One region of the Virgibacillus halodenitrificans genome, then DNA from elsewhere that is predicted to be linked to it. Evidence: riboswitches for the same ligand, from Rfam matches in the RefSeq annotation. Region 1 holds a riboswitch; each other region holds the start of a gene.

Region 1 (10,872 bases):
GATAAGGAACCGAGACCTTTTTCTCGAAATTGAAATGCCGTGATTCCTCCAGCAATAGCTTCTTTCAAAATTTCACCAGGAGGCATGGAGCAATTTTGACTTCCCATTATAAAGTATTTACGCAGAATTTTATGGATAGAAGTCATTACCTTTCCCTCCTTAATTCTTCTATATCATAGCCGAGCGCATCAATGAAATGTGGTAAAAAAGTGCCCGGGCCCTTTACTTCTTTTTTTGAGTAAGCATATTCAGCAGCAAGACCATAGAATGATACGGCAGTTAAAGCTTGTACTTCTGGTCGCTCTTCTGTAGTAAGACAAGTTGTTACTATAGAACCGAGAAGGCATCCAGCCCCGGTGACTTTTGTTAGAATAGAATGTCCTGTTTTGTTATATAGTAACTCCTCACCATTACAGACGATATCTGTTTCACCTGTGATGATAGCAGTCGTATTGAAGGTGTTCGCAACCTTTAATGCAACCTCTTCAGCGTTACCACTACCTATAGATTCCACTCCCTTTCTATCCCAAGGGATATTTACGAGATAGGCAAGCTCTCCGGCATTTCCCTTAATTGCTGTTACATGAACTACTTTTAGTATTTGTTTTACAATGGAAGATCTAAAAGAACTCGCTCCAACACCTACTGGGTCAAGAACCACAGGTGATCCTTTTTTGTTTGCAGCTCTTCCTGCTTCGATCATTGCAGTGACCTCTTCTTGTTTTATTGTGCCTATATTGAGAAGCACTCCATCTGCAACTGAAGCAATTGTACCAGCATCTTCTGGTGCCTTAGCCATAATTGGTGAACCACCAAATGAGAGCAAACCATTTGCTGTAAAGTTAATAACCACGTTATTTGTTAAATGATGAATTAGTGGTTTCTTTTCCCGAACCTCATTAATAATAGAGAGTTTCATTCTATCTTCCTTTCTCATGTTTAAAGTAATTATAAAAAGTTGGATATAAAAGCTTCCTAAAGTTATAAATTATGCCCTCACTTTAGCGCTAAGTCTGCTAACTATGCTTTATGTGGGCTTCTTCTCGTATAGCCCAATGCTTTGTAGGTCCACTACCAGAACCTAGGGATAAAGAGTGTTTAATTGCTGCAGTAACAAACTCTTTTGATTTTCTTACTGCTTCTATTAAAGAATCTCCTTCGCTTAAATATGCCGTAATCGCCGCAGAATACGTACAACCGGTACCATGTGTATTTTTTGTATTAATACGTTCTGCCGTAAACGTGTGGAATTTGTTGCCGTCATAGAGAAAATCAATTGCTTCCCCTTTCATGTGGCCACCTTTTATCAAGGCTGCGCCAGCACCAAGCTCCTTCACAATATATTCCCCAGCTTGTTTCATGTCCTCAGTAGAGGTTATTTTTTTTCCGGTAATAAACTCAGTCTCTGGTATGTTAGGTGTAACGACTGCAGTTAGTGGTAATAAATGTTCTTTAAGAAATATACGTGCTTCTTGATTTATAAGTGCATCTCCACTAGTTGCTACCATCACCGGGTCCATTACATAGGGTACGTTCAAGTGTGAGACCTTCTTTTCTATGACTTGCATCATGTCTATATTTGCAATCATTCCCGTTTTAAAAGCATGAACGGGCATATCCGATAACACAGAATCCAATTGCTGTTCAATCATGCTGAGAGGTAAATGATGAATGTCCTGTACGCCTGTCGTATTCTGGGCTACGATTGAAGTAAGTACTGACATGCCATATATTTGCAGTTCCTGAAATGTTTTCAGATCAGCTTGGATGCCAGCTCCACCTGAAGGATCTGTGCCTGCGATTGTAAGTGCACATGCTACTTTACTCATAAAATATCACCATCTTTTCTAAATTTTTAAGGACTGGTTCTTATAATCGTTTTGTAAATAATTACGCATAATGGAAGCACAGATGATTTAATAAAGGGCATTCTGTACGTGTAACTGTAATTATTAAAAATGATAGTCTTCAAGTTGGCCCCATACATTTTTAAAAGGAAAATTTAATAAGAGTTAGATCGCAGCAAAATATGTATGCTTATACCTGAAGCACATGTCTTTGCTTCACACGGATGACGATAAACCATCCTATAAGGGCACCCGTGACACTACTTACAAGAAATGGTGGCATAAAAAAGAATGCTCCGACCGAAGTTCCTAGCAATACTTTTGAGAAAGGAACGGCAAATAAAGAGCCGATAATCCCAGTACCAATTGCTTCTCCCACTGCGGCCCATGCTTTTTTTCCAAATTTACGATAAAGATATCCGGCTAAAAAGGCGCCGATCATTCCCCCAGGAAAAGCGAGCAATGTACCAAGTCCAAGCATATTTCGTAGAAGCCCAATCATAAATGCAATACCAACAGCTGGACCGGGGCCAAGTAATACGGCTGCCATCACATTAACCGCGTGCTGTACAGGATAGGCCTTTGCCACACCGGCAGGAAACCAGAGTAGTTGAGAACCTATTGTACCAATGGCTACAAATACGGCCATGGTAGTTAATGTACGAGTTTTATTCATTTATACAACCTCCCTTCTTTAATGGTAAAAAGGATATAAAAAAGCCAGACCCATAAGATGGACCTGGCTTCGGAAGATTGGACTATAGATAAATTATCCACTACTTCCCTCCGCTGGTATTAACCAGATCAGGTCCATAAGGGTCGGAACTTTCCTCTCAGCCCAGTCGGGCACCCCTAGTAGTACAAGTTTTATTAAATTGTTTGACAATTCATAGTATAACAGGATATTTATATTTTGTCATTCCATCCGTGATATTCTATGGTTTGAAAATAACTTTAATACTATTATCTTCTTTTCTATCAAAAATATCATATGCTTTTTCAGCATCATCCAGTTTCATTTTGTGTGTGATGATGTCTGTTGGATCGAACTTGTTATTTTCAATCATTTCATATAGTTTTGGCATAAGATGAATGACAGGTGCTTGTCCCATTTTCAAGGAGACATTGCGTGTGAAGAAGTCACCCAATGGAAAATTATTTCCGTCCGTAGCATATACACCAGTCAATTGAACTGTACCAAACTTACGTACAGCCTGGGAAGCAGTGATAATTGGACTGATGGTACCAAACTGATTGTCCATTTCCGATCCAAATTCCGTTTCTGGTGGGACTGTACCATCCATGCCAACACAATCGATAACGACTTCAGCTCCACCTTTCGTTTCTTCATGGAGGAGCTTGCCGATTTCTTTATGATTTTTAAAATTGTATGTTTCGACACTATTTGTTTTTTCTGCATGCTTAAGTCGGTAATCTACTTGATCGACAGCAATTACTCTTTTTGCCCCTTTTAGCCAAGCAAATTTCTGCGCCATTAAACCAATTGGTCCTGCGCCGAGGATAACTGCTGTATCTCCTTTTTTCAAGCCACTATGCTCTACACTCCAATAAGCGGTTGGTAGGACGTCAGATAAAAACATTACCTGCTCATCGTCTAGCTCACTGGAATCAGGTACCTTAAATGAGGTGAAATCAGCATAGGGTACTCTTAGATATTCTGCTTGTCCTCCTGGGAAATTCCCATTTGGTTCGGCAAAACCGAAAAGGCCGCCAACTTCACCATGAGGGTTAGAGTTATCACATTGGCTTTCCATTTGGTTTTTACAGAAAAAGCATTCGCCGCAACCTATATTAAAAGGGATGACTACTCGGTCTCCTTTTTTGAGGTTACTAACTTGGGAGCCTACTTCCTCTACAATACCCATTGGCTCATGTCCAACTACATAATCATTTTCCGGGACAATTCCACCATGATATAGGTGAAGATCTGAACCACAAATACCACTTGCAGTAATTCGTACAATCATATCCGTTGGTTCTTGAACGTCTGGAGCTTTCACATCCTTTGCTATCATGGATTTTTTACCTTGAAAAGTAACTGCCTTCATGCTGTCACATCCTTTTATAATTATATACAGACTATAACCGCATTTTTGAAAACTAAAACACCATGCTATAGGGAAAGTACGTAAGACCCCTGAAGGGAAAAGGCATTAATCAGCAGGAAAGCAGGGGAATCTGCCGGGGCAGGAATTAATCAGCAGCAGAGCAGGGGAATTCTCCGTAGAAGAAATAAATCGCCAGCAGAGCAGGAGAATCCACGGAGATATTTAGGAACTAGTTTGCTTGAGTATATATTTGTCCAAATTGGCCGATTATAATCACATCAAAAGTTACTTTGTTTGAATAACCGCAACATATATATTAGAGACATTAAAACGACAAAAAAAGAAGCCATATATGGCTTCTTTTTATAAGATGGAGCATAGCGGGCTCGAACCGCTGACCTCTTGTCTGCCAGACAAGCGCTCTCCCAGCTGAGCTAATGCCCCGAGTACATAAAAGATTATATACGTATTTGAATTAGTTTTCAAGTATAAATAACAATTTTAACTTCTTCTAATATTCTATAGTTATGTATTATAATTGCAAGAAAGGAGGTAAGACAATATGCCTACAGAAGATGACCGCTTATTTTCCATGCTTATTTATGTTTTAAGCTTTCCATTCCCCGTGTTGGGCCCTTTGCTTATTTGGTTGTTCAAGAGAGAAGAATCAGAATTTGTGGATTATCATGGGAAGGAATATTTTAACTTCCTAGTCTCTTTTACTATTTATGGCATTATAAGTGGAATATTAGTTTTGATTCTAATTGGTATCCTAATGTTAATTATACTTGGGATAATTGTGTTTATCCTAACTATCGTTGCAGCTGTAAAAGCCTACCAGGGAGAAAAGTATAGGTTTCCACTGACCATTCATTTTATAAAATAGAAGGAGAGCCATGCTGGTTCTCTTTTTTCTTTGCCTTATTTACGTTATATTTATATTAATTTATTTATTATATAAGGAGAGTTAGCCATGCGGGAAAAAGAAGAGCAATTTAAGGTTGCGCATAGAGAAGCATTAATTGGCGTTGGCTTGGTTATTTTTAACTTTATTTGGTGGTATGGTTTTGCCTATGGAATGGGAAGTAAGAAGCCAGAAGAATATACCTATGTATTTGGGTTACCTGCCTGGTTTTTTTACAGCTGTGTCCTTGGGTTTATTGTCATGGCTATATTAGTCACGGTAGTTGTGAAGAAGTTCTTTGTAGAGATCCCATTTGAAGAGGAGCCGGAGAAATGAATTGGCAAGCACTCGTACCGTTAATCGGAATTCTATTAATTATTTTTGCTGTTGGGGTTTGGGCTGGTAAATCCCTCCGTTCCTCGACTTCCTTTCTGCAGGATTACTTTCTTGGAGGCAGAAGTATGGGCGGCTTTCTACTTGCTATGACGATGACTGCTACTTATGGAAGTGCCAGCAGCTTTATCGGTGGGCCTGGAACTGCCTATACCCAAGGTTTAGGTTGGGTTTTATTAGCAATGACTCAAGTGGCAACAGGATATTTTGTACTTATGATTCTTGGTAAGAAGTTTGCTATTGTCACCCGGCAATATAATGCTTTAACATTGGTTGACTTTTTAAAAGAAAGGTATCAGTCCAAGTGGGTAGTTTTACTTTCTGCTATTAGCATTATTATCTTTTTATTTTCTGCGATGGCAGCCCAATGGATTGGTGGAGCAAGGTTAATTGAATCACTGACTGGAATTAGTTATACAAGTGCACTGTTTATTTTTGCTTTATCTGTGTTGATCTATGTAACCGTAGGAGGGTTTCGTGCTGTCGCTTTAACGGATGCAATTCAAGGGAGTATTATGTTTGTTGGAACCTTAATCTTACTTATAGCCGTCATTATAGCAGGCGGAGGGATTACCTCCATCATTACAGATTTAAGGGTAGAAAATCCAAATCTGATTACTCCTTTTGGCGCTGAGGGTACACTAACCCCTGCATATGTTTCTTCCTTTTGGCTATTGGTAGGAGTGGGGGTGGTCGCATTGCCTCAAATAGCTGTGCGGGCAATGTCATACAAAAATTCCCGTTCCATGCATCGTGCCATTATAATAGGCACAGTAGTGGTTGGTGTGATTATGCTGAATATGCATTTAATTGGTGTTTTTGCCAGACCGATTTTGCCAGGAATAGAGGTAGGGGATAAAGTAATGCCTTTAATTGCATTAGAGGTAATGCCCGCTTGGCTTGCAGGTATCGTTTTAGCGGCTCCGATGGCTGCTATTATGTCCACTGTAGATTCACTCTTATTACTGGTGAGTTCTACCTTAGTGAAGGATATTTATCTCAATTATGTTCAACCAAATGCATCAAATGAACGAGTAAAGCGATTAAGCTTTGGAATTACTGCTCTTTTAGGAATCTTCGTCTTCATTATGGCTTTAGATCCTCCAAATTTAATTATTTGGTTAAACCTGTTTGCGTTTGGTGGCTTGGAGGCTGCATTTATCTGGCCAATTGTAATGGGCTTATACTGGAAGAAGGGGAATAAATATGGTGCTTTAGCATCGATGGTTTCTGGTGTAGCATTATACATATTGTCAGATCAGTTTTTCCCTCAGCCATTTGGAATGCACTCCGTCGTATTACCTGTATTCATCTCGTTTGTATTTTATGTAGTGGTAAGTATAATGACAGACCGAAGATTATCTGCTAACTTATAGAGAATAAAATCAGTCTTTGGTCGGAGATAGAATACGTCGGTAGCTACTTTATTGCTTGAATGTAACTAGTGTAAGGTAGGACTAACGATAAATCGAGATGGAGGGGTAAGAGTGGCTAATTTTATAAAAACGGTAAAAAATCATGTGGAATATGGTAGTACTACAGAACAGTGGACGATTAATATAGATAAACTAAGTAAAATAAGAGTAGAAACAGAGGAGGCGAAGATAGCAGTTATAATTCAAGACACCCCTGGAATAGAAGTTGTCTTAGAAACATACGAGGGTGGGCCTGAGTTATCTACTAACCTGACGAAGGATGAACTCGAAATAAAAGCACTTTCTACTAAGCAAACTTTTTTGCGCAAAAAACATAATTGCCGGCTTATACTTTTCGTCTCATCCTCTATTGCAGACAATTGGGAGCTTCTTACAAGCTCAGGTGATGTGCATCTTACTCAACTTGTAACAAATATACTGAAATGTAGGACTAGCTCAGGGGAGATCCTATGTCAGCAATTAACAACAAAAGAAACACATCTAAAAACTTCTTCCGGAGATATCACTTTCTCCGTATTGGAAGATCAGAACAATGTAGAGAATTCTGGTGCTCCTTCTGGTGATACGTATTTATCTACTAGTTCAGGAGACGTTAAGATAGAAAAGATTAAAGGAAGAAAGTTAAGAATTAAAACATCATCTGGAGATATTCACCTCCATAATCTCTTAATGCATGAGGCTACCTTACACAGTTCCTCCGGAGATATGACCGGGGAAGATATTTGTTTGGAAAAGTTGCTTTTCACTTCATCCTCCGGGAACTTTTTGATCAAAGAGGTTTCTGGACAACTGCAAGGATCGACTAGTTCCGGTGATGTTAAAGTAACAATTGTAGAACAGGCACCGTTAGAAATTGGGACAAGCAGTGGGGATATAAGCATTGGTTTTCTCAGTTCTATTTTGGACGGGAAGATTAGAGTTGAAACAGGTAGCGGAGAAATCAAAACTAATTTAGTGATGGATATAGAGAAACAAGAAAGCAATTGTTTAGAAGGAAAAATAGGACAAGCACGAACCGTGTACCAAATGAAAGCAAGATCAGGAGATGTGTACATTTATGAAATATAAATAAGACACGAGCCTATAGAAGGGTTCGTGTCTTATTATTTGTGAATTATATATAAAGGCAGCTACTAAGGGCTCTGCAAAAATCTATGAATCTTTATCCATTGCTAATTTGTCTTCCGCAAATTCGATAAAATAGTTTAAGGAGGCTTCATTACTAAGTGCGCCTTTATTTACTACTTCATCAACTCTTTTTCCCATTAGTATTTTTTTAACAGGAACTTCTAATTTTTTCCCATTTAGAGTTTTAGGTAAATCATACACTTCAAAAAAATCGGTGGGAACATGACGTGGGGAGCATTGTGTACGAATGTGATTCTTTAATTTCTTAATCGTTTCCTCCGTAAGTGTATATCCTTTTTTCATAACAACGAATAAAGGTGTAAATGAATCACCATTTTCGTTAGGAATATCTACAATTAAACTATCGGCAACTTCTTCAACCTGATCTACAGCACGATAGATTTCACTTGTACCGATGCGGATTCCGCCTCGGTTAATGGTAGCATCTGAACGACCATAAATAACACAGGTTTCCCGATCAGTAATTTTTAAATAATCTCCATGACACCAGATACCGGAATACATATCAAAATAACTATCTTTTAGACGTTCGCCATTTTTGTCTCCCCAAAAATATATTGGCATAGAAGGGAAGGGTTCGGTTAAGACTAGCTCTCCGACTTCGTTAATTAGTGGTTCTCCTTTGTCATCATAGCTTTCAATTTTTGCACCAAGTCCCCGACACTGTAGCTCGCCAGCATAGACAGGCAATATAGGTGCACCAAGAATGAAAGCAGTGCACACGTCCGTCCCGCCACTTGCCGAGGCGATCCATATATCACTTTTAATATTTTCATAGCACCATTGGAAGCCTTCAGGTGGAAGCGGTGATCCAGTGGAACTAATACACTTCAAATTACTTAAATCATAATCAGCACCAGGGTGTATTTCGTCCTTCATGCAGGCGGTAATGTAGCTGGCGCTTGTACCGAAGACTGTCATTTTTGTTTCTTCGGCAAATTCCCAAAGCATGTTCTTGTCGGGGAAAGCTGGATTCCCATCATATAATAAGATAGTACTTCCGGTTAACAAACCTCCAACTAGAAAATTCCACATCATCCATCCTGTGGTAGTAAACCAAAAGAAACGATCGTTTTCTCCAAGATCGGCATGGAAAGTCAATGCTTTTAAATGTTCAAGCAAAATCCCGCCTTGACTCTGAACAATTGGTTTTGGCTTGCCGGTTGTGCCGGAAGAAAATAAAATCCATAAAGGATCATTGAAGGGCACATGCACATAGTCTAATTTTTGATTTTCTTGGTCTTGGAGAGCCGTCTCCCATAACGTAACATTTTTTAGTTTTGAAAAATCCGCATTTGCGTTTAGGTATGGAATCCCAATGGTTGCTTCTAAAGTAGGTAGTTCTGCTTGAATTTGTTCTACTACCTTACTTCGGTCAAATCGCTTTCCACCATAACTATATCCATCTACAGTGAACATTACTTTAGGTTCGATTTGTTTAAACCGGTCAATAACACTCTGTGTGCCAAAGTCAGGAGAGGCACTGGACCAGATTGCTCCAAGACTCGCTGTAGCAAGAAAAGCAATAACAGTTTCATAGATATTTGATACATAGGCAACCACTCGGTCACCCTTTTTCACCCCTAGTTCCATTAGCTTTTTTTGTATGGAAGCGGTTTGCTGATAGAGCTGCTGCCACGTAATTTCTGCTGTCTCTCTAATCTCCGAACGGTGTATAATAGCAGCTTTATTGTTTTTTCTATTTCTAAAAATATGCTCTGTATAATTTATATTGGCTTCAGGGAACCACTTTGCCCCTGGCATTTGATGTGTTGATAGTATTTTTTGATAGGGAGTCTGTGATTGTATTTGGAAATATTCCCACTGTGATTTCCAAAATTCTTCTACTTCTGCAACAGACCATTGCCAAAGAGAGGAATAATCGTTAAATTGCTTTTCATTGTTTTGTTTTAACCAATCCATATAGGCGTATATATTGGAATTTTTTATTCGGCCCTCTGTTGGCTCCCATAGCAATGTTCCTTCCTCTACGTGTTTCATCATATCCCTCCCGAATGTATTAACACTATTATATGAAACCGTTTTCTGCGTGTAAAGAAAAGAAAGTGGGGTGACAAGGGAAGAAAAGTAGAACTCTTCAAAATAGAAGAGTTCTAAAAAAGAATTATCCGTTCGATCGCTTTTGATATTGTGCGAACTTTAAAAATGTATTTTCGTCTTCAATAAGCCCACAGGATCCACATTGAACTCGATAGGAGGGACCATTATAGCTCATATGAAAAACCTCCACATTTTCATTTGTATACTCTTTTAGCACTTCACCAGTTTGCGGATCCAACTTAACAGGCTTTGCGGTTTGTTCAATAATGTTAAATCTTGAACTGTTTGTTTTGCAATTAGGACAACGATACGGTTCATTCATAAAAAACACCTCCATAGATAATACTTATTTTGTGAAGAAACAGAAAAAAGATGTATACAGAAGTAAATTTTGGTTTTAACTACTTGTATTTTGGGTATATAAATTGCTAGTGTAGGTATTTGTACATAAAAAATTATAGAGGTGAAGGGATGAAGAATGTAAGCAGGGTATTTTGGTATTCCATTTTGATCTGTGCTGCCATTGTCGTATATGGTTCAATAGCACCGAAGCAATTGGAAGCCTTTACGAGTGAAGTTACTACGAGTATTTCTGTTAATTTTGGATGGTATTATTTACTTATTGTAATGCTCATGCTAATTTTTTGTATTTACTTAGTTTTTTCTCGATATGGAAATATTCGATTAGGAAAAGAAGGGGAGAAGCCTGAATTCAGTTTGCCATCTTGGTTTGCTATGTTATTTAGTGCAGGAATGGGTATTGGATTGGTTTTTTGGACAACAGCAGAGCCGATTTCCCATGCATTTACGAGCACACCGGGGGCAGAGGCGGGTTCGGATGCCGCAATAAAAGAAGGATTAAAGTATTCCTTTTTTCATTGGGGTTTGCATGCATGGGCGGTATATGGACTTGTGGCATTAGTCCTTGCTTATTTTAAGTTCCATCGTGACTCTCCTGGATTAATTAGTGCCACGCTAGTTCCCTTATTTGGTGAAAAGAGCATGCGGGGAGC
Region 2 (10,872 bases), 1.9 Mb from region 1:
TCATTCACATTGATTTCCCCAAGTAAAAGGAATAGTTCAACTAGATTTTCTAAAGTTGCAGAGTATTGTGGCTTATTTAATTCTTGAACCACATTTTTTGTTGCTTCCTTTCGATGTTTTATTAAAGCATTAACTGCATCAAGCATCCCGCTTTCATTCATCGCTGATAGAAGATCTATTCCTTTTATACATGACTCTTTGTTTTCACTTACTGTTTTTATAAGCTCGTCCAAGTTCTTTCTCTCTATGTCTTCAGCAGGAATTTCCATACGCTTAATATCTGATATAGGATTAGCCATTTTTGTTCACCTTCCCTGGGAAAATATAGTCTTTCCGCTCCCATTTTCGCTCAGGTTGTACACCAATCTGTGGTTGGCGATTTCCCCTTCGGTAATTATTATCTGGTAATGGACTTTTTCCTTTTTTCTCCAATACTTCCATTCTTACTGCAATTTCTTTATAAGCAGGTGTATTAGAATCCTTATCTACACTATTATCTGTCAGATAGTTAACCGCTGATTTCCCACTGGCATTTAATGGTAAATATAATTCATTCCCACTAACTCTATCTGTAATATGCACTTTCCCAGTAGTTTCTCCAGCTTTTGATACTAATTTTACTTTTGCTCCTTCCTTAATCTCTCGTTCCTTTGCTAATTCTGGTGAGATTTCAATGAAGGAAGAAGGTAATTCTTTTACAATCCCTGAAGATTTAAATGTCATGTTTCCTTCGTGAAAATGTTCAAGTACTCTTCCATTATTAACATGTAAATCAAACTCTTCATTTGTATCATGTTTTAATTCAAAGCTTAAAGGATATAATTTAGCCTTATTATCTTCAAAAGGGAAGCCATTGGTAAATAATAACGGTGTATCCGTACCATCTTCCTGTACAGGCCATTGCAAACTATTGTAGTTTTCAAGCAGCTTATAGTCCACACCTGCAAACAATGGTGCAAGAGAGGCTGCTTCACTCATTATTTCAGACGGATGACGATAGTTCCAATCAAAGCCCATTTTATTTGCTAAGTCTTTTAGAATCACCCAATCCGGTTTGGACTCACCCATTGGATCTAGGGCTTTATACAATCGTTGGATTCGTCTTTCAGTGTTCGTGAAAGTTCCATCTTTTTCAAGACTCGGGGCAGCAGGTAAAACTACGTCTGCATACTGAGCTGTGTGAGTCAGAAATAGGTCTTGTACCACAAAGAAATCCAATTTTTCCAATGCTTCTGTAACATAATTGATATTTGCATCAACAATCCCTGTATCTTCACCCTTGATATAAAGCGCATTAAGCTTGCCTTCATGGATTGCTACCATCATTTCATGATTATCCATCCCAGGTTCATTAGGAATTTCTGTGTTCCATGCTTTTTCATAGCGTGTTCTCGCATTATCATCTGAAACCTTTTCGTACCCAGGGAAGAAATTAGGCATACTTCCAAAATCACTACACCCTTGAACATTATTATGTCCTCGTAACGGAAACGCTCCAGTTCCATTTCTCATATAATTTCCTGTAATTAATAATAAGTTAGATATTGCCGTACTAGTATCACTTCCAAGTTGATGCTGAGTAACGCCCATAGCCCAGCAAATGGCTAGTTTATCAACATTTACAATCTGTTTTGCAATATCAATCAGATCTTCTCTTGGAATATTGGTCATCTTTTCAGCATACTCCAGCGTAAATTTGCTTAAGCTTTCTTTATACTCCTCGAACCCATTAACCCACTTGCCTATAAAATCCTTGTTTTCCCATCCTTGATCAATAATGTATTTAGTGACTGCAGATAACCATACTAAATCTGTACCACTCTTTGGCTGAAAAAAGCGATCAGCTCGTTGAGCCATCTCATGTTTACGGAGGTCAAAAACGTATAATTTTTGACCGAATAATTTGTGGGATCGTTTTATTCTGGATGCCAGGACTGGATGAGACTCAGCAGTGTTGGAACCTATAGTAATTACCATTTCAGCTTCTGCAATATCATCTATAGAACCGGAATCTCCTCCGTGACCAACTGTCCGAAAAAGTCCCTTAGTAGCTGGCGACTGACAATATCTGGAACAATTATCCACGTTATTTGTACCTATTACCTGTCTAGCAAATTTTTGCATTAAGTAAGATTCTTCATTTGTTGCTTTAGAAGAAGCAATAAATCCTAAAGAATCTGCTCCTTTTTCTTTTTTAATCTCATTAAATCGTTTAGAAACATAGGATAAAGCTTCCTCCCACTCCACTTCTACAAAGTGATCATCTTTTCGAATTAATGGACGAGTAAGTCGTTCTTCGGAATTAACAAAATCCCAGCCAAATTTACCTTTAATACAAGAAGAAATGCCATTTGCAGGAGAGTCCTGCTGTGGTTCCACTTTCAGTATCTTTCGGTCCTTTGTCCATACATCAAAAGTACAGCCGACACCACAATATGTACAAACTGTCTTGGTTTTTTCAATTCTCTCTTCTCTCATAGATGCTTCAGTGTCGGATACCGCGAATAAAGGGCCATATCCTGGCTCTGTCTTCTTTGTTAAATCTATCATGGAACGTAATAAACCTGGCTCTTGGTCTGTCATAAAACCAGCTTCACCTACCATGTTTTTTTCCATCAGAGCATTACAAGGACAAACGGTTACACACTGTCCACAACTAACGCAGGAGGACTGGTCAATAGGTACATCATTATCCCATACTACACGAGGTTGTTCACGTTTCCAGTCTATTAATAACGTCTCATTTACTTGAACATCCTGACACACTTCAACACAACGTCCACATAAAATACATTGGTCTGGATCATACCTATAGAATGGACTGGAGTTATCTATTTCATACGGTTTTGGTTCAAAAGGACGTGACTGTTCCTCCAAGCCAAATTCAGCTACTGTATTATGAATCTCACAAGATCCATTATTATAATCACAAACAGTACAGTACAGTTCATGTTTCTCCAGGATCCGGTCCAATGCTTCCTTTTGGGCTGATTTTGCAGTTTCAATGACCGTATTTACTTCCATCACATCATTAATGGTTGTTCCGCAAGCACGAACAATCTCCCCATCAACTTTAACCATGCATGTGTCACATGTTTTGATAGGTCCTAACGATTCGTTATAGCAAATTTGTGGTACAAATTCATTTGTAGTATTAATTAAATCCAATAGATTCTGGCCCGGTTCTGCCAGGTACTCCTCCCCATTAATAGTCACAACAATATGTTCTTGCAATTCTATTCCTCCCCCAAGTAAAAAATAATAGATAAGTATATTAGTCCATTGCCCTGTTAATGACTTTTTAAAACATATTTTCAAATAATAACAAAAATATTTCGACTAATTAATCCTTATTCTTTTAAATAAAAAAGAACACTCCGCTAAGAATGCTCTTTCTGAATTTATTACTTAATATAATTTTCCTTGCCTAAATAATATAGTTGAGAGTCGCATAACCGAATGGATATAGCAGTTCTGTCTTAGTGGAAAAGCATCACCAAAATATTGTGGAAAGACCGTATCAAACGTATGCTTCATTTTATCATAAAGACGCTTATACACTTCTTCCTCTGAATAAAACTTTGTTTCTCTACCCTGCAACCATTCAAAGTAAGAAACAATCACTCCACCAGCATTTGCAAGAATATCCGGGATAATTACATTACCCTTATCACTTAAGTAAGTATCTGCTTCGCTTGTGATTGGTCCATTGGCACCTTCTACAATTATTGGTGCTTTTATTTCCTTCATATTATCTTTGTGCACTTGATCTTCCAAGGCTGCAAGAAAGAGAACATCAACATCTAAAGTTAATAACTCCTCCCGGTTACGCACCTCGGCTTTAATCTCTGCATCTTCCAATTGGGCTTCAGAAGTTGGTAAATCCTTGTTGTTGTTATTGGCATATTTTATTAAGGCGGAAATATCGAGCCCCTCTGAATTATAGAGAGTAACATTCTGATCACTAACTGCTATTACTTTATTATTTAAATGATTACATTTATAAGCCTCTAAAGCAATAATTGAACCAACATTTCCAAAACCCTGTATTGCTATTCTTAAAGATTTGTCATAATTAGCAAGAGCTGTTTTCGCAAAAATATTATCCCGTTCTTCCAACCATTTATACTTCTCCCCAATAAAGTCGCTCATCATATAGCGAAAGGTAAAATAAACACCCCTGCCTGTTGCTTCTTTTCTGCCAAGTGAACCTCCATTTAATACACTTTTACCAGTGAAGCTCCCTCTATACTTTTGGCCGGGATGTATACTCTTATACTCTCCCATCATCCAGTCCATCTCTCGCTCTCCTGTTCCCACATCTGGTGCAGGTATGTCTTTCTCCGGGCCTAAAATATGACTAAAGTACTGCACATATTTTTTGCAAATCAGATTCAATTCCTTAACATCATAATCTCGCGGATTAATGATAACTCCCCCTTTACCCCCACCAAAGGGAACTTCATGGAGAGCATTTTTTAATGTCATTAATGTACTAAGGTTAATGACTTCGTTTTCATTTACAGATTCATGAAAACGAATCCCACCCTTATAGGGCCCCAACGTATTATTATGTTGCACTCTAAAGGATGGGATCCGAACAATTTCTCCGTTCTCTAAAGGAATGCGGAGAAAAGACTTATGAACATGGTTTGGGGTTGATAGAATTGATACCAATGACCTAAAGGCCTTTTCTCTCGTCTTATCAGTCAATTCTGGCAAAAAGCTGGTATCATCAAATAAAGCATCAAGAGATTCCTTCACAATTGCACTCGTAGCACTTTCCATCACTTCTTCCTCCTATCTGAATATGTTGCCTTTTAGTCTAACAAAAGAGGAAGTCGGAAAGCAATTTAAAGCAAAAATATAGCTATTACTGTTGACGTCAACAATCCAATAATAACGGGTAAAAAGTTTTTTCTAACTAATTCCATGACAGAAATTCCACAAAAACCTGCAATGGCAATCAACGACGACCAGGCTACAATTGTGCCCCCACCAGTCCAAACAGAGCCCATTTGTCCAATAGCTGCAAGAGTTCCAGCATCAATAGACGTATTCTGCAAAGATGCGGCTAATGCTCCTGTTAAAGGCAAACCAGAAAAACCAGAGCCATCCAATCCGGTAACAATACCAATAATTAGTATACTTATACCTGCTAAAAAGGCATTCTGTGGTAGGAATTCTTGGGTGGATTGCACTAAATCAAACAAATAAGCCGGGGCATTCTTTTCTAGTCCAAGGATCTTTCCAGAGAAGTCGGAACTACCCAAAAAGAAAAAACCTGCAATAGGAATTACTGGTCCCATTGCTTTAAAAGCAAATACAAAACCATCTGTAATATGTGTGCTAATATAATCCAATGCATGTTGCTTACCAAATGCCACAGTTGCAAGTAACAAAAGAATTACTGCTACTCCGCCAACAAATGCGGCCCCATCTCCACCTTCAAATCCACTCATTCTTCCCGATGATAATTTTTCATAAACCATGTAAATTACCACACCCAACAGGGCTAAAGGTACAATAACCGCAAATAGCTTACTCCACTTCGTCAAACTCTTCACATGAGCCGTTTTGTTTGTTTCCTTTGGTGCCTGCATATGTTCTAAATCAGCTTCATTTAGCGGGTCTCCTTTTCTTCTAATTTCCTTTCGAATAAATAAATATGCGAGACCAATGGCCACAAAACCGGTAATAAGAGAAAGTAACAAAGCTTTATCAGCTACCATATCGATATTAATTCCAGCTGCTTTTGCCGATAAACTTGGTGCTACTTGAACAATATAGTCCGAAGACAGAGCCATGCCTTGCCCTGCAATAGCTATTGCCATCGCGGCGGCCATTACCGGTAACCCCGCTCTTACTGCAGCGGGTACGAGCAATGCGCAGATGAGTGGAACAGCAGGGGTAGGCCAGAAAAATAATGATATGACATAGGTTACACCCACTAAAACAAAGTAGGATACATGGCCATTAATCATCATCTTCTGTATTGGTTGAATCATTCGTTGGTCTGCCCCTAAATCTCTTAATGAATTTAACAAAGCAAGCATAAAGGTGATTATCAAGAATATACTAAACAGTTCTTGAGCAGCTACAAGATTGGCTTGAAATATTGCAATAAATCCAGATATGATACTCCCTTTAGCTACCCACGCAACAATAAATGTTCCTAAAAGTGTCGGTAAAACCACTCCCTTTCTAAAAATCATGGTAACGATTATTAGAAGAGTAAATAAACCATATAACCAATGGGACATTGTCAGTTCCATAAACCTCTCTCCTTCGTGTAATGGTTATATAGCCTATGCAAAAGGAAAGTAGATCGCGACAATAACATAAAGGGTTTATATTTGCGAGAAGCGGGAATACATTTTCTAACATCAGAAGGAGGCAATTTAAATAATGAAACCATATGTAAAGGAATTTACTAATGATGAGAAGTTAAAAACAGCGGTATCTATTCTACAAGACAAGGGAATTGATAAAAAGGATGTATATCTCCTATCTCACGACGATGATCGAACAAAACGTTTAGCTAGTAGCACAGACGCTAACACAATTGGTATAAAAGAAATGGACCTGGGAGATGCAGTTGGGAACCTATTCAACAAAAAAGGTGACGAGTTACGAACGAAGCTACAAGAAATTGGGTTCTCTGAAGCGGAAGCTGAGAACTACGAAGAAGATATGGATGAAGGAAAAGTATTACTAATTGTGACAAACAATGAAAATGTAGCAAGCTATCTTGACTAATAAGTAAGGCAACCGAATCCCGGTTGCCTTATTTACTTTAATTAGAATTATTTAGTTCAGCTGCACACTCCGGGCAAAATAATTTACCCTGCACTTGTTCACCATTAAAAAAACCATTTTCGCAATATACTTCTTTTTCACATTGAAAACACTTTCCTATTAATTCTTTCAAGTACACACCTCCCATTTAGTTATGGTATAGATATATTACTATGCTTGCCAAGTTGAGACGAACAATAAAAAGGTAATCATAAAAGATTACCTTTTTTGGATAATACGTATCTAGTATTTAAGCTGCTTTTAATAAGGTCCTTGGTTGAGTGTGAAACAAGAAAAATACAAGTATTGTACAAATAATGAAGGATGGGAACATGTAAGATCCGTTATAAACTAATGAATAAAGCCATACTGGTTGCCCTTCAATTGCTGATTCAAAAAATACAACACCGGCAGTATAGTGGGCAAGAAATCGTAAAACAGATCCTAACAGTACACCAAGTGTAATATAACTAAGGTAAGAGCTTGTGTTATTATGTTTTACTGCTTGCTGAATTTTAGGAGCAAAAATTCCTGCAAAGCCAAGAACTGTAAAAGCAATTGCATAGTCAATAAAACCTTGCAAAGGATGTAAAATATAAGCCGTACCTGTAGCAACTTGTAAGGCGCCCCATAAGAAACCTGAAAGCAACCCTCCTTTTACTCCCCATCGGAAAGCCACAATAAAGACAGGAATCATTGCAAACGATATGGAACCTCCTTGTGCCCAAATTTTAAAAGATAACGGCAGTATATCCAATAGTAATGCTAGCGCTGTGAAAACAGCTACCTCAATTAAAAATAAAGTACGATTTGAACGCATACATCTTGATCTCCCCTCTTTACATATTTAGACAACAAAAAAAGCAATGCCAAAGGGGAAGACTTCCTGATGGGGAAACCAGTCATAAACATTACTTTTCCATCAAAAAAGCCACCATCCCTACACTAGTATTAACTAACAGGTTCAAAGGGTAAGAACAATTATTTGTTCACTCTCAGCCAAACGGCTCCCCCTGAAGGCTTTGTTCTTAATTCTGTTATCAATTTAATTATATCTTAATTCTTAAACTAGTACAACTAATCTAATTAAGAAACATGATTAAAATTTAGTAACTGTGGTAATAGAGAAGTATGTAAATAGTTTTAGAAACTGGTGGAGTACTAGTTGGTGAGGATGTTAAGATAAATTTTGAAATTGAAGCTCATAGCAAACTTAATGATCAAATTAGAAACAATTCAAACTCTAAAATTAAAGCTATGCTATTGTTGCATAGCTTTTAACTTGGGTTTGAAAATCTTCTAACAAAGGAATAGGTAAATAGAACTCATGCTAGAGGAGGATATAACTTGGGACTAAATGTTGCTCAAAAATTAATAAAGGAACATCTTATTTCAGGAACAATGGAACCAGGTGAAGAAATCGGGTTAAAAATTGACCAGACATTGACGCAAGATGCTACGGGTACAATGGTAATGCTTGAACTTGAAGCAATGGGATTAGACTACGCAAAGACTGAAGCTTCTGCCCAATACGTAGATCATAATTTGATCCAGGAAGATAGCAAAAATCCGGATGATCATCTATTTTTGGAAAGCGCAGCAAAGCGATTTGGATTATACTATAGTCGCCCTGGGAACGGTGTAAGCCATCCCGTTCACATGCAACGTTTGGCTAAACCTGGTAAAACTTTATTAGGGTCTGACAGTCATACCTGCGCCAATGGCTGCATGGGAATGCTTGCTATGGGTGCTGGAGGAATAGATGTTGCAATGGCGATAGCTGGAGAACCAATATACATTACGATGCCAGAAATTTTTGGAGTCAAATTATCAGGTGAACTACCGGATTGGGTTAGCGCTAAGGATATTATTCTTGAGTTATTACGCCGCTATGATGTTAAAGGCGGTGTCGGGAAAATAATTGAATACTATGGACCAGGTGTTAAAAACCTTTCCGCAATGGATCGCCATGTTATTGCTAATATGGGTGCAGAACTTGGAGCTACAACTAGCGTTTTCCCTTCAGATGAAGAAGTGAGAGGCTTCTTAAAAAAACAACAGCGTGAAGAGGATTGGAGAGAATTAAAAGCAGACAATGATGCGACATATGATTTGGAAGATGAAATCAATCTATCTGACTTAGTTCCTTTAATTGCTAAGCCTTCCAGTCCTGGAAATGTCGTACCTGTACAAGAAGTGGCTGGAACTCCTATTTACCAATCTTACATTGGTTCTTCTGCAAATCCAGGGTTTAGAGATTTTGCAGTAGCTGCGGAAATAGTAAAGGACCGTACAATTGCACCGGGAATTTCATTTGACATTAACCCTACTTCCAGGCAAATGCTAACAAATTTGGTAAAGGAAATGCATATTGCAAGTCTACTTGGTTCTGGAGCACGGATGCATCAGGCCGGTTGCAATGGTTGTATCGGGATGGGACAAGCTCCTGCTTCAGGTAAAAACAGTCTAAGGACAACACCACGAAACTTCCCTGGCAGGTCTGGAACGAAGGAAGACAGCGTATTTCTTTGTAGTCCTGAGGTAGCAGCAGCATCTGCCTTAACCGGAGAGATAACAGACCCCAGAACCTTGGAATTCCCTTACCCAGAAGTTAAGGAATTAAAAAATCAAAATCGTAATGATGATCTTCTGGAGCATCCCTTACCTCCAGAAGAGACCAAACAGGTTGAATTAATAAAAGGACCTAATATTGTATCAATACCTGAAATGGACGAACTACCAGATACGTTGGAGCTACCAATTCTTCTTAAAGTAGGGGACAATATATCTACTGATGAAATATTAGCTGGTGGTGCAAGAGTCTTGCCATATCGCAGTAATTTACCTGAAATTAGTAAATTCACCTTTGAAAACGTAGACTCCACTTATGTCGAGAGAGGAATTAAAAGTAAAGAATTGGGTGGACATATGATTGTCGGCGGAAATAACTATGGGCAAGGTTCGAGTAGAGAACATGCTGCTCTGGCACCAAGGTATTTAGGCTTACGTGCCGTACTAGTTAAGGATTATGCGAGAATTCATTGGCAAAACTTAGTTAACTTTGGTGTCTTACCACTTCAATTTACGAACGAAGAAGATTATGATAAATTGACTGAGGGTGAGGTGCTGACCTTCAAAGATGTAAGAAGAAAAATCCAAGAAGATAGTACATTATCTGCCACTTTGCAAAAAAGCAATAAAGAAATAACTGTCCAACATAAGCTTACCAACCGTCAGAAGGAAATTATCTTATCTGGAGGGTTAATTAATTGGATAAAAGAACGTAAATAAAAAAAGCGCATGTTGCGCTTTTTTTATTTACAAGAAAATATTGCCTTTTAAATCTATGAAGCTTTTCTCTTCATTAGCCATAAGAAATAAGGAGCTCCGATAATTGCTACAATAATACCTGCCGGAACTTCGTTTGGAGCGAATATAGTCCGACTTAGTACATCTGCAAGCAATAATAAAAATCCACCAATTAATATGGAAACAGGTAATAATCGTTTATTGGCCGGTCCTACAAGTAATCTTGCAAAATGAGGAGCTATTAAACCAATAAATCCGATCGCTCCTACCGCTGCCACACTAAAGGCAGCCAACAATGTAGCTAAAAGAGCCAGTTGAAATCGAACAGACATTACTTTCAATCCCAATCCTTTCGCTGTATCATCCCCTAAAGAAAGCGTATCTAATATATCTATCCGCAGAAATAGTAAAGGCAAGATTAGAAAAACCGGCCACACCAAATAATAAATTATTTCAGTCCATCCCTTTGCATAAGTGGTACCTGATAGCCATGTTAGAGCTGAGGCCACACCTAAATCTGCTTGAACTACAAGAATTTGAATAGCCGCCGTACCAAACGCAGAAATACCGATCCCTAATAGAGCTAGGATTGTCGGTTGGAACTGTGCACGAATAGCTAAAACCATAACCAAAATAAAAAACAGAAATGCTCCTATCATCCCGCCAATAGGAATCCAGACAGCGGATACACCAAATACATACATCATTAATAGCGCGCCCAAACCTGCACCTGAAGTAATTCCAATAACAGAAGGGTCTGCAAGC
Region 3 (10,872 bases), 1.4 Mb from region 1:
TGGCTGTTGGATCAACATCTTTAAAAATGGTTGGATAAATGTAATATCCTTCGGAGTCATCCGTCTCGCCACCATATGCAAGCTCGCCCTCGCTTTTACCAATATCAATGTAGTTTTTTATCTTATCAAACTGTTTTTGATTGATTACTGCACTCATAAATACGTCTTTTTCAGCAGCATTTCCTACTGTAATCTCTTTTGTTTTTTCGATTGCCATTTCGAGCACTTTATCATAAACAGCCTCATGAATAACAGCTCTTGAACAAGCAGAACATTTTTGGCCTTGAAAGCCGAAAGCAGATTGTACGATAGAATCTGCAGCAAGTTCAAGGTCAGCATTCTCATCGACAATAATTGTGTCCTTACCGCCCATTTCAGCTACAACACGCTTCAGAAAATCTTGGCCTTCTTGAACTTTAGAAGCCCGTTCTATAATTCGTGTCCCTGTTGCCCGGGATCCCGTGAAATTAATGAATCTCGTTTTTGGATGATCCACAAGATAATCCCCAATATCAGAAGGATCACCTGGCACAAAATTTACTGCTCCATCCGGCACGCCGGCTTCAACTAATGCCTCAATTAGCTTATATGCAATCACAGGTGTATTTTCTGAAGGCTTTAATAGCACCGTGTTTCCAGCCACTAATGGGCCAACTGTCGTTCCACATACAATAGCAAAAGCAAAGTTCCATGGCGGAATAGCTACACCTGGACCAAGTGGTTGATAGAAATAGCTGTTATTTTCATTTGGTCTATCTTCCATTGGCTTTCCTTTCGCTAATTCAATCATTTCTCTGGCATAGTATTCAAGAAAGTCGATGCCTTCTGCCACATCTGCATCTGCTTGTCCCCAAGGCTTACCTGCGTCATATACAAGAGTGGCAGCAAATTCAAACTTTCTTTTTCTTACAATGGCTGCGGTGCGGAACATTACCTCGGCTCGAGCCTCTGCACTCCAATTACCCCAATCTTTAAATGCTTCTTCTGCTGCTTCCATTGCTTGCTCGACATGTTTTTTCGTAGCCATAGAAGCTTTTCCAATTACCTGATCCTTCTTAGCAGGATTGACGGAAGTAATTTTATCGTCCGTATACACTTTTTCGCCCTTAATAACAAGAGGTATTTCTTTACCTAATTGTTCTTCAACGCTTTTTAACGCTTGGCGAAAATCCTTTCGATTTGTTTCTTCATTAAAATTAGTAAAAGGTTCATGTTTAAATGGTAAAACCATCTTTTACCTCCTCTAGTTAAATAAAATATGTCATTTGCTGTTCATGCTCAACTTTATTAACAGCAAGCACAACAAATAATCATTATAGTAAACGGTTCCCATCAAAAGTTTATCTAAAACGTTTTCATGTAATTTTAAAATTACATAACTATTCCGATAAGTAAGTTGACTTTAATTTTTTATATGATATGCTACATTTGTATTAACTATTATTTCTGCTAGGGGAGCCTATGATGGCTGAGAATGAAGACCCTTGGAACCTGAACTGGTTAACACCAGCGGAGGGAAGTGGAAAAATGCTTATTCTTGCAATCAATTTATTTTTTGAGTTGAAGATATTGTCTTAAAGCACTCTTGAATTAATTGACGCTTGCTTAAGTTCATCCGTTCCCTCCTCAATCAGCCAGAAATTAAAAAGAGGAGGATTTTTTATGCAATTTACCGACACATTACGGGAAGCAACTGAGAAAAGCTGGGAGCAAAGCTTAAATCATCCATTTGTAAAAGGAATTGTGGATGGTGACTTACCGCTGGAAACTTTTAAATACTACATTCTTCAAGATATCTATTACTTGAAGCATTTTGGAAAAGTGCATGCTATGGCTGCAGCTCAGGCTGAGGATTTTCATGTAACCGCAATGCTTGCTGAAAAAGCTAAAAGTACGGCACAAGCTGAGCTAACTGTTCATAAAGCGCATGCAGAAATCCTTAATATTAATGAAAAAGATACTGAAAATTTTAAACCTGCTCCTACAGCTTATGGATATACTGCACACTTATATCGAGCAGCTCTTTCAGGCAGCCTTGGACAAACCGTTGCCGCACTCTTACCTTGTTATTGGTTATATGCGGATATTGGCAAAACCTATAAAGACGCCAAACCAAAAGAGAAAATATATCAGAATTGGATTAATACGTATGCCGACGATTGGTTTCACACCTCTACTCAAGAGCAAATCGATCTACTAAATTCTATAGCCGAAAAATCCAGCGAGAGTGAAAAAGAGAAGATGAAAGAACAATTTGTTATTGCTAAGGAGTACGAATTGGCTTTCTGGGAAATGGCCTATACAAAGGAACAATGGTTTTCTGACAGACAATGGCATGCAACTGTTTCCCATAATAATTAATAAACGTAGTTAGTTCTCCATATAAAATTATTCAATATAATAAAGCGATCTATCGTTAAGATAGATCGCTTTATTGGGTATATACTTTTCTTGTTTAGTCAGTATTAATTTTTCTTTTTCTTCGTTATTTCTAATTGCTTTGCTTCATCAGATAAGGATTTAAATAAACTGACGATCATTAAGGCCATAATAACCGAAAATGGTAAAGCTGCGATAATCATCATATTTTGAAGTGCTTGTAATCCTCCAGAATATAAAAGAACGAGCGAAGCAGCTGATAGTAATACACCCCACACAATTTTAATCTGATTACTCGGCGAATGAGAACCATTTGTTGTCATCATCCCAAGCACAAATGTACCAGAGTCTGCAGACGTAATGAAGAAAGTAGCTACCAACAGCATTGCAATAATAGAAGCAATTAAGCCTGCTGGGTAATGTTCAAACATACCGAACAAAACCTCTTCTGTTGCAAGTGATGAAATCTTTGCTAAACCTGAATTTTCAACCTTGATGGCAGCACCACCAAATGCAGCAAACCAGAAAAAGCTCACAATTGAAGGAACGAACAATACATTTAATATAAATTCACGTATCGATCTTCCTCTTGAAACTCTGGCAATAAACACTCCAACAAATGGAGACCAAGAGATCCACCATGTCCAGTAAAAAATAGTCCAATCATTAATCCACTGATGAATATCCGTATCAAGTGGAGCAATTCGAAAACTCATTTTCGGTAATGATTGAAGATACGTACCTATTGTATCCGTAAATAAATTTAGAATGAAAATGGTTGGGCCAAATATAAAAATAAGTAGAAGCAAAATCGTAGCAAGCCCCATATTGGCATTACTTAAATATTTTATCCCTTTTCCAAGACCTGACCAAGCAGAGATCATAAACAGAACGGTTACGATAGCTATAATTATAAATTGAACGCCAATATTTACAGGGATGTCATAAAGAAAAGATAACCCCCCATTTATTTGTACCGCTCCAAAGCCTAAAGTTGTTGCAACACCAAGTACAGTAGCGACTACAGCAATAATATCCACCACTCTACCAGTCGTTCCTTTTACTCTATCTCCTAAAACAGGACGTAATGTAGCACTAATTAAACCAGGCTCATCCTTTCTAAAATTGAAATAGGCTAACACTAATGCTACTATCCCATAAATACTCCATGCATGAATACCCCAATGGAAAAACGTAAACCGTAAAGCATCCTTAATAGCCTGATTCGTGCCGGTCTCTCCAGTAGGTGAACTGAGAGCGTAATGGCTAAGTGGTTCCGCACTACCATAGAAAACCAATCCAATACCCATTCCAGCACTAAATAACATAGCTATCCATGTTGGCCGGGAGAATTCAGGTTTTTCATCTGGCTTTCCTAATTTTATCTTACCCACAGGACTAATTAATAGAAATATACATACTAACGTAATGGCCGTAACAATTATCAAATAATACCAGCCAAAAGATGTGGCAATAAAAGATTTGATATTTGTTGTTACTGTTTGAAAGGCTTCTGGCATAATAGCCCCGATAATAACCATTACTGCAATGATGGAGGCAGATATATAAAAGACTGATGTAGCTCTTTTCATTACTATCTCTCCTTTCCGACGAATAAAGTTTTAATTATTTTCCTCCAGTATTCACAAAATATGTATAGATGCTATTTTGTGAATTAAGCAACTGTTTCAGTTTATAGTTAAAAATAAAGGCAGACAAGTAATATGTCTTATCTGCCAAACATTCCTAATATTCTTTTGTATAACCAACCTCTACCCATTTCACCTTATACGACTGATCATTCTGCAGTTGAAATATACGAAATTTATTAAGCTGTTTTCCATATACATGAATGGTCACCGCCATTTTTTCCCCAACAGATTCAAGTATATGACAATCTGCAGGTGGTAATAATTCACCGGTACTTTGCTCGTTTAGACGTACCGTGCCAGCGGGGATCAATTTCACAAATTCGTCTTCTTCCCTCTCCTCCCGCACGAAATTTTTGACTTTCATCATACCGGTCACTACCCCCTCTACTCCCCATGTACCATCATGATCATGAAGAGGAGTTTTTTGACCGGATTTCCATCCTAATGCCAAAACTTCAAAACGATTCTCAGGGTCACGATATAAAGAATGTCTTGTATAACCATCTTCATCTAATTGGTAAACAGATTTAGGCAACCAACTATCTGTTTTTATTAGTTCACCGACTAATTCTTCTGCTTTTTCCACAATTGTCGCTTCTTTTGTATTTCCTTCTACTAGCTTTGTGATATCCTGTACAAAATCATTCAAGCTATACGGTTCTAATGTGGTCACAATTTCGCACTCCCTGTAGGTATTAAATTTTTGTAAGTAAAACAATTGTTGTCAAAAGTTGACTGATAGCATCGTTATCTTACAAGTTACTACCTTTAGGGTCTATTAAATAAGAAGAAAAATCAATACTTTCGAGAAAGTTTATAAATTATTTATTATCTTAACTCTTAAGGTTAGTTACAAAAATAAAACATTATCAATAAAAAAATTAATTTTGTTTCTTTTCTTTAGGTACAATAACATCTAGACTGGTCCAGTCAAAGTTTCCATTTCTGATTTTGTCTCTGCGGTCTTTCGTTATATAAGAACGACTTGGATCAAGATGATAATCTGTCAATTCCTCAGGATCACCTGATGGCCGTTCATGTGACAGAAGAAATGCTGCGATATCTGCTGCCTCCTGATCTGTTAAGGTCCCTTCCATCCCCTTTGGCATGTTGTTTTGAATAAATCCGGTCGCCTTTTCAATTTTTGTCATACCTGCTGCTTCATTAAATGATCCTTCTCCCCATAACGCAGGACCTGTGTGGTCACTTGTTCCAGAACCATCTGTAGCATGACAGGATACACAATTTTTCTCTACAAACAATCTTGCCCCATTAGTAAGATCTGGCTCAGGTACTTTCTTTTTATCATTATTCATTCTCCATGTAATGTCCTTTTTTGATTCAACATCTTTGGATATAAATTCAAAATAAGCAACCATTGCTTTCATTTCTTTACTGTCTTCATCTAATTTATCACCGTTCATACTGCGAACAAAGCAACCGTTTATTCTATCTTCAATCGTAGTCAGCTTGCCTCTCCGCATTTTAGGAAACTTCTTAGTAATACCAACCATCGGAGAGTTCGGGGCAAGACCGCCATCTCCATGACAACTTAAACAAGAAAGCTCATTTCCTACATGATCTGGTACCACTGCCTTAGTATCATCAAAAATTTCTTTACCATAAATTATGTCACTATTTTGATCCAGCTGGCTTAACTCCTCACGTATTTGGTTTGCGTCATACATTTCCCCTTCACTCCGAGCCTGATCACTACATGCGACAGTTAGTAATGTTAATGAAATAAATAATAGCCAAACATATTTTTCCTTAAACACACATATTCCTCCTTCCTTGCCAAAGTACTATTTTACCAATACCCAACTCATTCTGTTTACTAACATATATTTGGATATTATTGATAGGAATTTTTCTTCAAAACACTCTCAACGTTTAATTTTCAAACAACAAGGGTAGGGATTTTAGAGCACAAAATCATTCTATACATATCGGAAGGGGGCAAAGTACAATGAAAAAAATAGCTATACTTCCTTTTATAATGTTGCTTGCAGGCTGCCAGAGTATTACGGTACTCGATCCCAAAAGCTCTACCGGAAAAGAACAAGCCTACTTAATTTGGTTCAGTTTAGCAATAATGGCAATTGTTTTGCTTGTTGTTTTTATTCTGTTTACGCGGTTTGTGATCAGGTATAGGTATACAGAAAAAAAAGCAGAATTTATACCTAAAGATGTAAAAGGAAACTTAAAATATGAATTAACCTGGACAATTGTTCCATTTTTATTGCTTGCTGTTCTTGCCATTCCAACATTAAAAATCACATTTAATCAGTCACCAGAAACGGAAGCTGAAGCAAATACAAACGGCATTCATATTAACGTTACTGCAGAGCAATTCAGGTGGACGTTTGAACACAAAAACAGTAAAACTGTTCATAATGAATTAATCATTCCTGAAAATAAGGATATTGTATTTCATCTTATATCCAAGGATGTCATCCATTCTTTTTGGATACCTGAACTGGCAGGAAAAGTAGATGTTATCCCGAATAAGGAACTTACATACGTTATTAAGAACGCAGAGATAGGTGAATATGATGGGAAATGTGCAGAATTTTGTGGCATACAACACGCGAATATGACATTTGACGTGAAGGTAGTTTCATTGGATGAATATAACCAATATCTAAATCAATCAAGCAATCAAGCAATCAAAAAGAAGCACAGTAACATAAATGGATTAGTAAGGAGTGTGAGGCATGAATCTATCAATCTTTGGTAAATCTCTATTTGTTCCATCCGATGTTATAGCTGCATGGGTTTTTACCATTATCATGGGTGGCATTGTTTTAATTGCTATCTTTAAATATAAGAAGTTGCCTGTCATTTGGGAATTTATGCGTACAACAAATCATCGTAAAATCGGTACTCTATACATACTATTTGGCTTCATATTTTTCCTTAGAGCCGGAATAGATGCTTTGTTTATTCGTTCTCAACTTGCTGTACCTAATAACGACTTCTGGGTTTTTCAATTCCAAAAATACAATGAAGTATTTACAACCCACGGTACCATGATGATTTTTTTTGCAGCAACTCCCATGCTTTTGGGCTTAATGAACATCGCTGTACCATTACAAATTGGAGCTCGTGATTTGGCTTTTCCGTTTTTAAATGCAGTTGGATTCTGGCTATTTTTCACAGGGGGTATGCTGTTTAATATTGCATTCTTTTTAAATAGTGCGCCTGCAATAGGTTGGACAGGATATGCACCGTTATCAACCTCTATTTTCACCCCGGGTGTTGGATCAGACTTTTATGTTTTCAGTTTACAAATTTCCGGGTTAGGGACCATTTTTACAGCACTAAATTTAATAGTAACAATTGTAAGATTGCGCGCACCTGGCATGAAATTTACCAGGATGCCATTATTTACATGGGCAACACTGATTACAGCATTTCTAATTCTTGTAGCATTTACAGTTTTAGCTATCGGACTCTATTTACTCATGTTTGATCGCATGTTTGGAACAAAGTTTTTCCACGGGCCTGATGGCGATCCTGTGTATTGGCAACATCTATTCTGGATTTTTGGTCATCCTGAAGTGTATATACTCGCATTGCCAGCATTTGGTATTTTCTCAGATATCATTTCAACATTCTCAAAGAAGCGCGTTTTTGGTTATCCAGCAATGGTCCTTTCCATTGTGCTAATCGGATTCTTATCCTTTATGGTTTGGGTTCATCATATGTTTACTGTGGGCCTGGGCCCTGTGACAAATACAATATTTGCGATTACAACGATGGCTATTGCCGTGCCAACTGGAATTAAAATATTTAATTGGCTATTTACAATGCGAGGTGGTGTAATAAGGTTCTCCACTCCCATGCTGTTCTCTTTAGGATTTATTCCTTCTTTCGTTATGGGAGGAGTAACTGGTGTTATGCTGTCAGTTTCAGCAGCTGACTTTCAGTTTCACGATTCACATTTCGTTGTTGCTCATTTCCACTATGTAATTATTGCTTCAACTATCTTGGGAATTTTTGCAGGCATCTATTATTATTACCCTAAAATCACTGGTTTTGTGCTTGATGATAAACTCGGAAAATGGCATTTTTGGCTATTTCTTATTGGGTTTCATCTAACCTTCTTTCCAATGCATATATCTGGACTGAACGGTATGCCTCGAAGGGTTTATACGTTTAGAGTAGGAGGAGGCTTAGAAATCACCAATTTATTAAGTACAATAGGTGCATTTACCATGGGAATTAGCATGCTATTTTTCTTTTATAATTTATATATTACACATAGAAAAGGTGAAAAAGTTGGTAAAGATCCATGGGGTGGGCGAACTTTAGAATGGACGGTAGGTTCCCCTTCTCCGGAGCATACATTTTCACCGATGCCATTGGTGGAAGAAATGGATCCTTTTTGGTATGCAAAGTTGCGTAGAGAAAGAATAAAAACAACAAAAAAACATAGAGCCAGCCCAATTTCAAGAAATTCCATACTTCCTTTTCTTATGACAATCACTTTAGGATTAATGTCATTTTGTATGATTTATAAATGGTACGTACCAGCAATTATATTTGGAGCAGGTGTATTCAGCTTCTTTATTATCAGGGCGTTTCACGATGAGAGAGCACGGCATTACGGAAAGGAGCAGACAGATGATAAATAATTACGAAGCTACCCTATTTAAGGATAAGCAAATTGGTTTTTTCATTTACCTTTTTGTTGAAGCAATTATGTTTCTCACCCTGTTTGCAACCTATCTTGTATTCACTCCTTCTTCCGAGGGTCCACATCCCTCTAAAGTGTTTGAAGCTAAAAGTGTGATCATTTCTTCCGTTTTCTTGTTATCTAGTAGTGGAACATTATGGCTAGCTGAACGAGGGCTTAAGGATAGACAACTTAAAAAGCTGTTACCATGGTTGGGAATTACTCTATTATTCGGTTTGATATTTTTAGGATTAGAAATTCGTGAGTTTTCTAAATACGTAGGTGAAGGATATACATTAAGTACAAGCTCCTTTCTCAGCTCTTATTATGTGCTTGTTGGATTACATGCCAGCCACGTAGCCTTCGGTTGTGCTTGGATGACTATTCTATTTATTCAGCTCAAGCGGGCTATTCCATACTCTTTGTATATGGAGAAATTTAAAACCTTTTCCTACTACTGGCATTTTGTAGATGTGATCTGGGTGTTTATTCTTCTTATCGTATATGTGAGGTATTTGATATAGTGGTTATAATAATGTTGCGTACAAATGTTATCTCGTATATTCAAAGTAGGAGGAAAATGCGAACTAAAGTAGTCACATTTTAAGGAAGTGGATGGACCCATTGATTTCTGCTGCAGGGGGACGCTTTCCGCTCCAATCAATTAGTATAAGCTTTATATTACCAAATGCCGAATGGGCTTTTCACTTGTAATTGTAGATGTTAAATGAGCTTTTTTTCACCTAATACTAAAGACACTTTCTGTTGTTGGAAAAGTAAAATTAAGCGGAGGAAAATACGGAGACTTCTGGGGGAGATGAGGCATCGGTGAGACCCCGGAATGCGGTAGCATGAGGAGGCTCATCAGCCGCCCCCGAAAAGCGCAGTATTTTCCGTAGCGGAGGTGTAACCACATTCATTATTTCAGTGAGCTTTCCAGCAACAATGTTATTTTTCACACTTTAAACACCACAAGTTACGTCACTGTATATATTTTGCGAATTATTCGAGACCTCCAGCATATATTTTAGAAGCATTAAAAGAGCATCAAAAAACTGCCGGGCATATGTTTGCCGGCAGTTTTCTTTTTTCATTATTTAGCTGTGTATCCGCCTTCGATTGGTAATTCAATACCTGTTACAAATTTTGCTTCATCTGAAGCCAAGTACAATACGCCATAAGCTACATCATCTGGATCACCAAGATCTGGAAGTGGTGTTACAGAATGAGCCCAGTTACTCATTTGCTCATCTTGGAACATTTTTTCTGTCATTGGAGTGATAATGATACCAGGGTGTACAGAATTAACACGGATTCTATCTTTTGCATAATCAACTGCTGCAGCTTTGGAAAGCATTCTTACTGCACCTTTAGAAGCAGTATAAGGGCTTGCGCCGCCACCACCAGTTAAACCTGAAGTGGAAGAGATATTAACAATGCTTCCTCCACCATTTTTTTGCATAACTGGGACAACATGCTTCATACCAAGGAATGTACCAGTAAGATTGATGTTCATAATTTTATCCCACTCTGCTACAGTAGTTTCATGCATTGGTTTTTGAATAGTAATACCTGCATTGTTGACAAGTACGTCAATTTTCCCAAATTCTGCTACAGCTTTTTCAACTGTTTCCTTCCAACCATCTTCACTGGAAACATCGTGGAAAAATCCAATTGCTTCTCCACCATTACTTTTAATTTCTTCAACTACTTCTTTTACTTTGTCTTCTTGTACGTCAGTTACAACAACTTTTGCACCTTCTTTTGCAAAAAGTAATGCTTCTGATTTACCTTGACCGCCACCTGCGCCAGTTACTATAGCTACTTTATTATCTAATCTTCCCATTAAAAACACTCCTTTAATACTGAAATAAACAATTCTATTATATTTTATCACTAAACTATTTAACGGTAAATTATTATGTCTTTATGGTTAATCCAAGTTATTTTTGCCTATTATATATTTCTTAATCATACATTTATAAATAAATTTCCCCTTTCCATTCCATCCATAAACGTCGAAACAGACCTATAAAACCAAATAACCACGCAGCTATAGCAATATAAAACATGACATGGGGTACAAACATGAGAAATTCTACTTCTACTGCTTTTGAAAATTGATATGTACTTGTCATGTACATAGCCAAAGGAAACGCC

What was found. A riboswitch is a leader RNA that binds a small molecule or an ion and turns the genes downstream of it on or off. The one in region 1 is predicted to bind thiamine pyrophosphate.
Region 2: it holds a riboswitch for thiamine pyrophosphate, as region 1 does, so the genes downstream of both, thiT (energy-coupled thiamine transporter ThiT) here and thiW (energy coupling factor transporter S component ThiW) in region 1, are expected to answer to the same signal.
Region 3: it holds a riboswitch for thiamine pyrophosphate, as region 1 does, so the genes downstream of both, tenA (thiaminase II) here and thiW (energy coupling factor transporter S component ThiW) in region 1, are expected to answer to the same signal.

What each region holds. Positions count from the first base shown of each region.
Region 1 covers NZ_CP017962.1:298,017-308,888, forward strand. Annotated here, with positions in the region: gene thiE (thiamine phosphate synthase) at 1-146, opposite strand, end outside; gene thiM (hydroxyethylthiazole kinase) at 146-919, opposite strand; gene thiD (bifunctional hydroxymethylpyrimidine kinase/phosphomethylpyrimidine kinase) at 1,017-1,829, opposite strand; gene thiW (energy coupling factor transporter S component ThiW) at 2,038-2,523, opposite strand; TPP riboswitch at 2,612-2,711, opposite strand; gene BME96_RS01620 (zinc-dependent alcohol dehydrogenase) at 2,783-3,916, opposite strand; tRNA gene BME96_RS01625 (tRNA-Ala) at 4,288-4,360, opposite strand; gene BME96_RS01630 (DUF4870 domain-containing protein) at 4,479-4,802, shown strand; gene BME96_RS01635 (YhdT family protein) at 4,890-5,156, shown strand; gene panF (sodium/pantothenate symporter) at 5,153-6,589, shown strand; gene BME96_RS01645 (DUF4097 family beta strand repeat-containing protein) at 6,701-7,717, shown strand; gene BME96_RS01650 (acetoacetate--CoA ligase) at 7,802-9,799, opposite strand; gene BME96_RS01655 (hypothetical protein) at 9,924-10,181, opposite strand; gene BME96_RS01660 (BCCT family transporter) at 10,331-10,872, shown strand, end outside.
Region 2 covers NZ_CP017962.1:2,267,550-2,278,421, forward strand. Annotated here, with positions in the region: gene BME96_RS11855 (helical membrane plugin domain-containing protein) at 1-299, opposite strand, end outside; gene fdhF (formate dehydrogenase subunit alpha) at 292-3,234, opposite strand; gene BME96_RS11865 (Glu/Leu/Phe/Val family dehydrogenase) at 3,409-4,788, opposite strand; gene BME96_RS11870 (hypothetical protein) at 4,854-6,275, opposite strand; gene BME96_RS11875 (YflT domain-containing protein) at 6,409-6,759, shown strand; gene BME96_RS20055 (hypothetical protein) at 6,797-6,931, opposite strand; gene thiT (energy-coupled thiamine transporter ThiT) at 7,049-7,618, opposite strand; TPP riboswitch at 7,719-7,822, opposite strand; gene BME96_RS11885 (aconitate hydratase) at 8,146-10,089, shown strand; gene BME96_RS11890 (iron ABC transporter permease) at 10,143-10,872, opposite strand, start outside.
Region 3 covers NZ_CP017962.1:2,796,473-2,807,344, forward strand. Annotated here, with positions in the region: gene pruA (L-glutamate gamma-semialdehyde dehydrogenase) at 1-1,231, opposite strand, end outside; TPP riboswitch at 1,442-1,535, shown strand; gene tenA (thiaminase II) at 1,663-2,361, shown strand; gene BME96_RS14400 (glycine betaine uptake BCCT transporter) at 2,466-3,971, opposite strand; gene BME96_RS14405 (cysteine dioxygenase family protein) at 4,126-4,704, opposite strand; gene BME96_RS14410 (c-type cytochrome) at 4,913-5,809, opposite strand; gene coxB (cytochrome c oxidase subunit II) at 6,001-6,771, shown strand; gene BME96_RS14420 (cytochrome c oxidase subunit I) at 6,824-8,671, shown strand; gene BME96_RS14425 (cytochrome c oxidase subunit 3) at 8,661-9,236, shown strand; gene BME96_RS14430 (SDR family NAD(P)-dependent oxidoreductase) at 9,806-10,558, opposite strand; gene BME96_RS14435 (tellurite resistance/C4-dicarboxylate transporter family protein) at 10,692-10,872, opposite strand, start outside.